DNA from 2 places in the Mesorhizobium sp. M0772 genome. Region 1 is predicted to be linked to the other one. Evidence: riboswitches for the same ligand, from Rfam matches in the RefSeq annotation. Region 1 holds a riboswitch; the other holds the start of a gene.

Region 1 (3,867 bases):
GGGGCAAGTGATGAGCCGCGCTTTCAGCCGGCCCTCGCTTTCCTGGCAAAGCTGCGAGCCGCGATGCCGGCAGGTGTTGTGGAAGGCGCGCAACTCGCCGGTGTCGTCGCGCAGCACGACGATTTCCTGCGTGCCGACGCGGAATGTCCTGAATGCCAAAGGCTGGGCAAGATCGGCCTCGCGGCAGACGAGCAGCCAGCTTTTGTACCAGATGGCCTCGAGATCGCGCTGGTAAGCCTCGCTATCCCAATAGGCCGATGACGGTAGCGTCGGTTCGGCCCGGCTCAGGCCGTTATAGGGGTCGCGCTCGCTCGGGTTGGGATGCATGGCTGGCTTCCTATGAAGCGTCAGCCGACACCCCGGCAAATCGTTTGTCAATCAGAGTGCCGCATTGCCGGTTGCAGGCGCGGCGCATAATCATGTCGTGGACATGGGACATTCGGAATTGGGGGGATTCGGAACGTGGCCGCACGACAGATGTCGCTTACGCCGGAGCTGGTCGCGCGCTGCTGGCGCGAGATCAGGGACCCCGGGCCTGATCCGGACGCGATGCATCTCGATGAAGCCGACTATGACGCGCTTCTGGATGAATTGCAGGTCGAACTCCCGGATAGCGAACCGCTATGGCTGTTCGGCTATGGATCGCTGATCTGGAAACCGGAAATAGATTATGTCGAGGACCGCGTTGCGCTGGCGCGCGGCTGGCATCGGTCCTTTTGCATGAACATGACGCGCTGGCGCGGCACCAAGGTCAGCCCCGGCCTGATGATGGCGCTGGACCGTGGCGGACAATGCAAGGGCGTCGCCTTTCGGCTGACCGACAATAACCGGCGCGAGCAGTTGGGCCGGCTTTTCCGGCGCGAAGTCACGCTGAAGCCGACAAGCTACCGGCCGCGCATGCTGAAGCTTGCAAGCGAGGCCGGACCGCTCAGGGCATTGGCCTTCGTGATCAACCGCAACGGCCTGACCTATTCCGGCCCGCTCGACGAGGGCAAGGTCGTCGAAAGGCTGGCCACGTCCTGCGGGCACTGGGGGTCGGGCGCCGACTATCTCTACAACACGGTGAAAAACCTTGAAGAGCGCGGCATTCATGATCGCCATCTGTGGCGGCTGCAGCGGCTGGTTGCCGAACGGATCACCGCGTTGAACCCGTAACGCCGCATGGCGCATTCGCGCTGTTGGCCGGCGGAATTTGGTTTGCCGGATGCGGCCGTTTCAGCCTATAGTCATGCATGTCGTCGGTTCCGTTAGGGACCAAGAGGGAATGCGGTGAGGGCTGACTTGTTGCCCAATGCCGTGGCTGCCCCCGCAACTGTGTGCGGTAGTCCTCTCCAAGCCACTGGGGATTTTTTCTTCGGGAAGGTGGGGAAGGGCGCTGATCCGCGAGCCAGGAGACCTGCCGGCGACAGGGAACTGACTTCGATGCCCTCGGGTGGAGGGCGAAAGGACAAGATATGAATTCCGCTTCCGTCTCCCTCGGCGCTTCCGTCTCCTCGCAGTCGCGCTTCATGCAGCTCGTGCTTAGCGCGTTTCTGGGCATTTTCGTCGTCGGCGTTGTCGGTTTCTCGCACATCGATGCGGTCCACAATGCGGCGCACGACTATCGCCATTCGATGGCGTTTCCCTGCCACTGACGAGGATCTGACATCATGAACCTGTTTCGCAACGTCGTGTTCATCGCGGCGATCGCAGGGCTCGTGGCCGGTGTCGCTCTCGCCTGCATGCAGGCCTACGCCACCGTGCCGCTGATCCTCAAGGCGGAGGTCTACGAAAAGGCTGGTGGCGGCCACGAGCATCAGCATGCCGCGGTGCCCGCCGCCAACGCTACGGACACCAATGCCATGAGCACCGCCGCGCCGGCGGAAAATGCGGTGAGCAGCGCAACACCGGCTGAAGCAGCCGCGCCGGCGGAGGACGAAGGCTGGGCGCCGGCCGACGGCTTCGAGCGCTTCGCCTTCAGTGTCGTCGCCAATATCGTCACCGGCATCGGCTTCGCGCTGGTCCTGGTGGCGGTTTCCGAGTTCGCCGGTGGCATCGGCAGCTGGCGCCAGGGCGTGTTCTGGGGTCTGGCCGGCTTTGCCGTTTTCACGCTGGCGCCGGGACTCGGCCTGCCGCCGGAACTGCCGGCAATGCCGGCGGCCGATCTCATGCAGCGCCAGATCTGGTGGTGGGCAACGGTGATGGCAACGGCGATCGGTCTTGCCCTTATCACCTTCCGCACGTCGGCGCCCCTGACCGTGCTCGCCGTCGTCCTGATCGTCGCCCCGCATATTGTCGGCGCGCCGCAGCCTGACAGTTTTGTAACGCCGATCCCGGAGGGCCTGCATCATCAGTTCGTGGTGGCGGTGACGCTGACCAATCTGGTGTTCTGGGTGGTGCTCGGCGCGGTTGTCGGCATAGTGCGCGCGCGCTTCACCGGCACCGCGACCAGCCTGCGCGACACCTTTGCCTGATCGCAGTTTGACCTTCATCATCGGCGGTGCGCGCTCCGGCAAGAGCGTGCATGCCGAAAGTTTGGCGACGGCGTTGCCGCCGCCATGGGCTTATATCGCCACCGCGCAAGCCTATGACGGCGAAATGCGCGAGCGCATCGCGCAGCACCGCTCGCGCCGCGGCGAGGGATGGGCGACCATCGATGCCCCGCTTGATCTTGCAGGTGCGATCGAGGCATTGCCGGACAACCAGCCGGTGCTTGTCGACTGCCTGACGCTGTGGCTGACCAATCATATGCTGGCCGATCATGATCTGGAGGGGGAGTGCCGGCGGCTGGCCGATGTGCTTTCGCGGCCGCGCGGACCGTGGTTCGTGGTCTCCAACGAAGTCGGACAAGGCATTGTGCCCGACAATGCGCTGGCACGCCGGTTCCGCGATGCCGCCGGCCGGCTCAACCAGCAGATCGCGGTCGTAGCTGATATGGTGCTTCTGATGGTGGCGGGGCTGCCGCTCAAGGTGAAATGAGATGACCGATATCGACACAAAAGACGAAGAGCGCCATCGCGCCAAGATGGCCAAGCGCAAGGCGGTGCAGGACGCCGAGGTCGCGGAAAAGACGGTCGAGAAGGGGCTGCTGATCGTCAACACCGGACCCGGCAAGGGCAAGACCACGGCTGCCTTCGGGCTGGCGCTGCGCATGCTCGGCTATGGCAAGCGCGTCGGCGTCGTCCAGTTCATCAAGGGCAAATGGCACACCGGCGAAAAGGACGCCTTCGCGGCGTTCGGCGACCGTGTCGTCTGGCACACGATGGGCGAGGGTTTCACCTGGGAGACGCAGGATCTGAAGCGCGACATTGCGGCGGCCGAAGCCGCCTGGGCCAAGGCGCTGGAGCTGATCGCCGACCCCTCTGTCAGCCTTGTCGTCCTCGATGAGCTCAACATTGCGCTGCGCTACGACTATCTCGATCTCGACAAGGTGGTCGCGGCGCTGAAGGCGCGGCGCGAAGGCCTGCATGTCGTCGTAACCGGCCGCAATGCCAAGCCGGCGCTGGTCGAGGCGGCCGACCTCGTCACCGAGATGGGCGTGACCAAACACCATTTTTCCGCAGGCGTTAAGGCGCAGCAGGGAATCGAGTTTTGAGGGTCTAACTTCGGGAGATGACCGTTGGAACAAGCGGTAATTGTCTATCTTCTTCTGAGCGGCGGTCAGTTCGGGGCGCCGGAAGAGCGGCAATCGGTCCAAGTTCTGGAGGATCGGTTGGAACAAGCTGTTTCGAATGCGCATGTCGGCGAATTTGATGGCGACGAGTTTGGCGAGGGCAAATGCACCCTCTATCTGTACGGGCCAGACGCCGAGAAGCTTTTCCTTGTGATTGAGCCTGTGCTGAAATCCTCGGCAGTGGCCGCCGGCGGTTACGCGATCAAAAGATTTGG
Region 2 (3,867 bases), on a different contig from region 1:
CGAGCGACAGGCCGGGCATATGGCCGCCGAGCAGTTCGAGTTCCTTGCGGAAGATGATCTCTTCGGCACGCCGCGCGCAGTTGACGAAACCGACATCGGTCCATGGCGCGCAGTCGTTCAGCCAGCGCAGCATCGACATCATCGGCGTCACGCCGGAGCCAGCCGAAATGAACAGGTATTTGGCCGCCGGGTGGCTGTGCAACGAGAAGTCGCCCGCCGGTCCATAGGCCTTGACGTGCGAGCCGGGCATCAGATGGTCGAACATCCAGCGCGTGCCGATGCTGCCGGCCTGCGCCTTGACCGTCACCGCGATCGAAAACGGCCGCGACGGCGACGACGACAGCGTGTAGGTGCGCATCAGCGGCCCGTCCGGTGTCGGCAGTTCCAGCGTCAGGAACTGGCCCGGCTTGTAGCGGAACCAGGTCTGGTTGTCGGAGCGGAAGGTGAAGGTCTTGACGTCAGGCGCCTCGTCGCTGACGCCGATCACTTCCAGCACCTGCAGCCTATCGTTCCACGGCGCCATCTGGTCGAGATGGCGATAGAGCCCAAGATCCGTCATCGCATTCATCCTCTGGTCCCTCTTCGCCTGCTCCAGCTCACGCGACGCTGCGCAGCGCCGGCCGGCCGCCTTCGGCAAGGCGCGGGCCGATGAAGGCCGCGTACCATTCGACGAACTGGATCACGCCGCCCTCATGCAGCTCCGAATAGGGGCCGGGCTCATAGGCCGGGGACAGGATGCCGAAGGCGTTCTCCTCGACGATGCGGCGGTCCTGGTCGTTGGTCTCGGTCCAGACATGGGTCAGTTCTTCAAGGTTGTAGTCGACGCCCTCGACCGCATCCTTGTGCACCAGCCACTTGGTCGTCACCGCGGTTTGCGTGGCGCTGATCGGCAGCACCCGGAAGGTGACCGCATGGTCGATCAGGATGTGGTTCCAGGTCGTCGGATAGTGGTAGTGCATCAAGGTGCCGATGCGGTCGGCGGCAACAGTGTCGGACAGGTTCTTCGTCACCGCGCGCTTTCCCGACATCGTGTAGCTGACGGCATCGCGCAGCAGCGGCGCGCGGGTGGCGCGGTATTGCCCGGCCGGATCGATGCGGAACTTGCTCGGCAGGCCCGCCGCCTCGCATTTCGCCCAGTGCGCCAGCATCTCCGGATCGCTGTCGGCGCCCTGCACGCCGGTCACCGTCGGCGCTTCGGGGAATGTCTTGCACAGCTCCGGATGATTGCCGGCGCAGTGATAGCATTCGCGGTTGTTTTCCCAGACCAGCTTCCAGTTGCCCTTCTCGATGATGGTGCTCTCGAAGGCGACCTTGGCTTCATTCAGCCGGTGCGGCTTGAGGTAGGGCTCTATCATGGCGCGCATCGGCGCAAAGTCGGCAGGTTCTTTCGCCAGGCAGATGAAGATGTAGCCGCCGACGCTCTCGCAGGCGACGGGCTTCAGGCCGAACTGGCTCTTGTCGAAACCGTCGGCCATCTGGCGGGCAAACAGCAGCCGGCCGTCAAGCTCGTAGGTCCACTGGTGATAAGGGCAGACAAGCTTTGCCGCCATGCCCTTCTCAGTGTTGCAGACACGGCTGCCGCGATGGCGGCAGGAATTGTGAAAGGCGTTGATGTTGCCCTTCTGGTCGCGGACCAGCACCACCGGATAATCGCCGATCTGCACGGTGATATAGCTGCCGGGCTTCGGCAGTTCGCAATCATGGCCGATGAACAGCCAGTCGCGATACCAGATAAGCTCCATGTCGAGCTTGAAATAGTCCGGGTCGGTGTAGAAGGGCTGTTCCAGCGAAAAGCCTTGCTTGCGGCCGTTCAGGAGCCTCAGCATGTCGTTGCGCGTATCCATAGTTCTGTCCTCGTGGTTTAAGGACTGAACTTGGTGGTGATGGAGGAAGGATCGGACGCAGGCCGGCGCGGCGCCGGACATGCACTATCCACCTCTTGACCGCCCACCGCGATCAGTCGAGTCTAGGCATCTCGGGCTGGTTTCCGGGCTCTGGAGTTGTCCTTGCGGACCATCGCGACACCTTCCCAGGCTCTTGCCCAGTGGTCTCCCGTTGCGACTTGAACTCCACCACCGTTGCGGGGGCAGCGCCGGATTCTGACCGGCTTCCCAATTCTCCGCTGCGTCGTCACGAAGCGGCACCTGAGATGCGATCATCTAATCACGGCAGCGATCGCGACGTCGGCATGAAAGCGACATCATATCCATGCGGCGCGACACGCGCGGCTTACGCCCCCCGCCCCCGGTCAAAGAGCTGAGACGTTTCTTGCGACGCCATCATCGCCGTTTCGAATCGCTGCCGATCCAGTTCGATCGCGGGCAAAAATGGCTCAACGGTATCGAAAAGTTACTATTAGCAATCTCTAATCGAACCGAACGGTTCGTTTCTGTTGACAATGCGTGCAGGACGGTGTGGACGACGGCCCGGAAACCGACGTCGGAGCGAACCACTCGGTTCGGCATAAGCGACTGAAAACAATGCGATAAATGACCATAGAGGAACTTCCTGGCACAATTTCAAGGTGCAGGACCGTGGTCCACACGGAACAACTTCGTGATTGGAAACCAGCCTATGGCTTTCCCACATCGGGGCTGTCCGATCGACGCGAATTCCTCCCAAGACACGCCGCTAGACGGACAGACAAACTGGAGTCCTAAAAATGAAAAAGATCATCCTCACTGCCGCAGCCGTTTTGGCGATCACCGGCAGCGCCTTCGCCGGTAGCGACAATTACGGTTCCAATGGTGCGAACCAGCCAGCCGTCTCGGTCGACAGCTCGTATACGGCTTCCATTCAGAAGCCGGCGCACGCTGACAAGCAGCCTGTCGTTCAGGGCGCCGACCGCGACCTCTACGGCAATCGCTGATCCCGACCAAAGAAGGGCGGCTAACCCGTCGCTCTCGGGATCCCAAAAAATTCAGGAGTATTTGAAATGAAAAAGATCATCCTTGCTGCCGCCGCCGTTTTGGCCATCTCCGGCAGCGCTTTCGCCGGCAGCGACAACTACGGTTCGAACGGCGCCAACCAGCCTGCGATTACGTCGACCGATAGTGGCCATACGGCTTCGGTTGAGAAGTCGGCTCCAGCCGAGCAGGCGCCTGCCCACGGTGCCGACCGTAACCTTTTCGGCCGCTAAAAGCCGGTTTCCAGCACGTGGCGGGCTTATCCGCTGCAGCTGGCGGCATCAGAAAAATTCAGGAGACTAAAATGAAGAAGATCGTTCTTGCCACCGCAGCCGTTCTGGCTGTTTCGAGCGCTGCCTTTGCCGGCAGCGACAATTATGGCTCCAATGGCGCCAACCAGCCGGCCGCTGCCGTCGACACCACCCGCACTTCGTCGACCGGCACCAACTCGGCGGTCTACAAGCTGCTGAACTCGTCGAACGACCAACAGAAGTTCGTTCCTCAGAGCAGCGACAGGGATCGGTTCGGCAACAACTAACAGCCGAAGCTTAAAAAAAGAGCGGCGGGCCGGGCCCGCCGCTCTTTTTTCATGCCTGTACGACGCAGCTATCTCAAGCCGCCTTCACTTCCACCGGCTTGAGCGAGAAGGAGTGCCCATCGGCGTCGAAGATGTGCAGGTCCCCGGCATCCGCGGTCAGTCGCAGCTTTGCCCCGCGCTTGACCTCGACATTGCCGGGCAGCTTGGTCACCAACGGCAGGTCAGCGCGGCCGATATCGACATAGACAAGCTGCACCTCGCCGAGTTGCTCGACATAGTCCACCACGCCCTCGAAAAGATATTCCGCGCCGGTGGCGGCCGACAGATCCTCCGGCCGCACGCCGAAGCTGACTGCCGCACCCTTTGCTGACGCCGGCGTTGCGATCGGCACCGTTGCCTTGCGGCCGCCGACATGGCTGACGA

What was found. Region 1 has a riboswitch for cobalamin ahead of NKI06_RS05795 (CbtB domain-containing protein). Riboswitches for the same ligand answer to the same signal wherever they lie in the genome.
Region 2: it holds a riboswitch for cobalamin, as region 1 does, so the genes downstream of both, NKI06_RS05325 (aromatic ring-hydroxylating oxygenase subunit alpha) here and NKI06_RS05795 (CbtB domain-containing protein) in region 1, are expected to answer to the same signal.

What each region holds. Positions count from the first base shown of each region.
Region 1 covers NZ_JAMYPB010000006.1:49,867-53,733, forward strand. The annotation lists gene NKI06_RS05785 (aromatic ring-hydroxylating oxygenase subunit alpha) at 1-327, opposite strand, end outside; gene NKI06_RS05790 (gamma-glutamylcyclotransferase) at 463-1,155, shown strand; cobalamin riboswitch at 1,223-1,418, shown strand; gene NKI06_RS05795 (CbtB domain-containing protein) at 1,455-1,634, shown strand; gene NKI06_RS05800 (CbtA family protein) at 1,650-2,453, shown strand; gene cobU (bifunctional adenosylcobinamide kinase/adenosylcobinamide-phosphate guanylyltransferase) at 2,446-2,958, shown strand; gene cobO (cob(I)yrinic acid a,c-diamide adenosyltransferase) at 2,960-3,574, shown strand; gene NKI06_RS05815 (hypothetical protein) at 3,599-3,867, shown strand, end outside.
Region 2 covers NZ_JAMYPB010000005.1:134,551-138,417, reverse strand. The annotation lists gene NKI06_RS05330 (FAD-binding oxidoreductase) at 1-559, opposite strand, end outside; gene NKI06_RS05325 (aromatic ring-hydroxylating oxygenase subunit alpha) at 597-1,844, opposite strand; cobalamin riboswitch at 1,962-2,163, opposite strand; gene NKI06_RS05320 (DUF680 domain-containing protein) at 2,663-2,869, shown strand; gene NKI06_RS05315 (DUF680 domain-containing protein) at 2,936-3,139, shown strand; gene NKI06_RS05310 (DUF680 domain-containing protein) at 3,211-3,444, shown strand; gene NKI06_RS05305 (ABC transporter ATP-binding protein) at 3,518-3,867, opposite strand, start outside.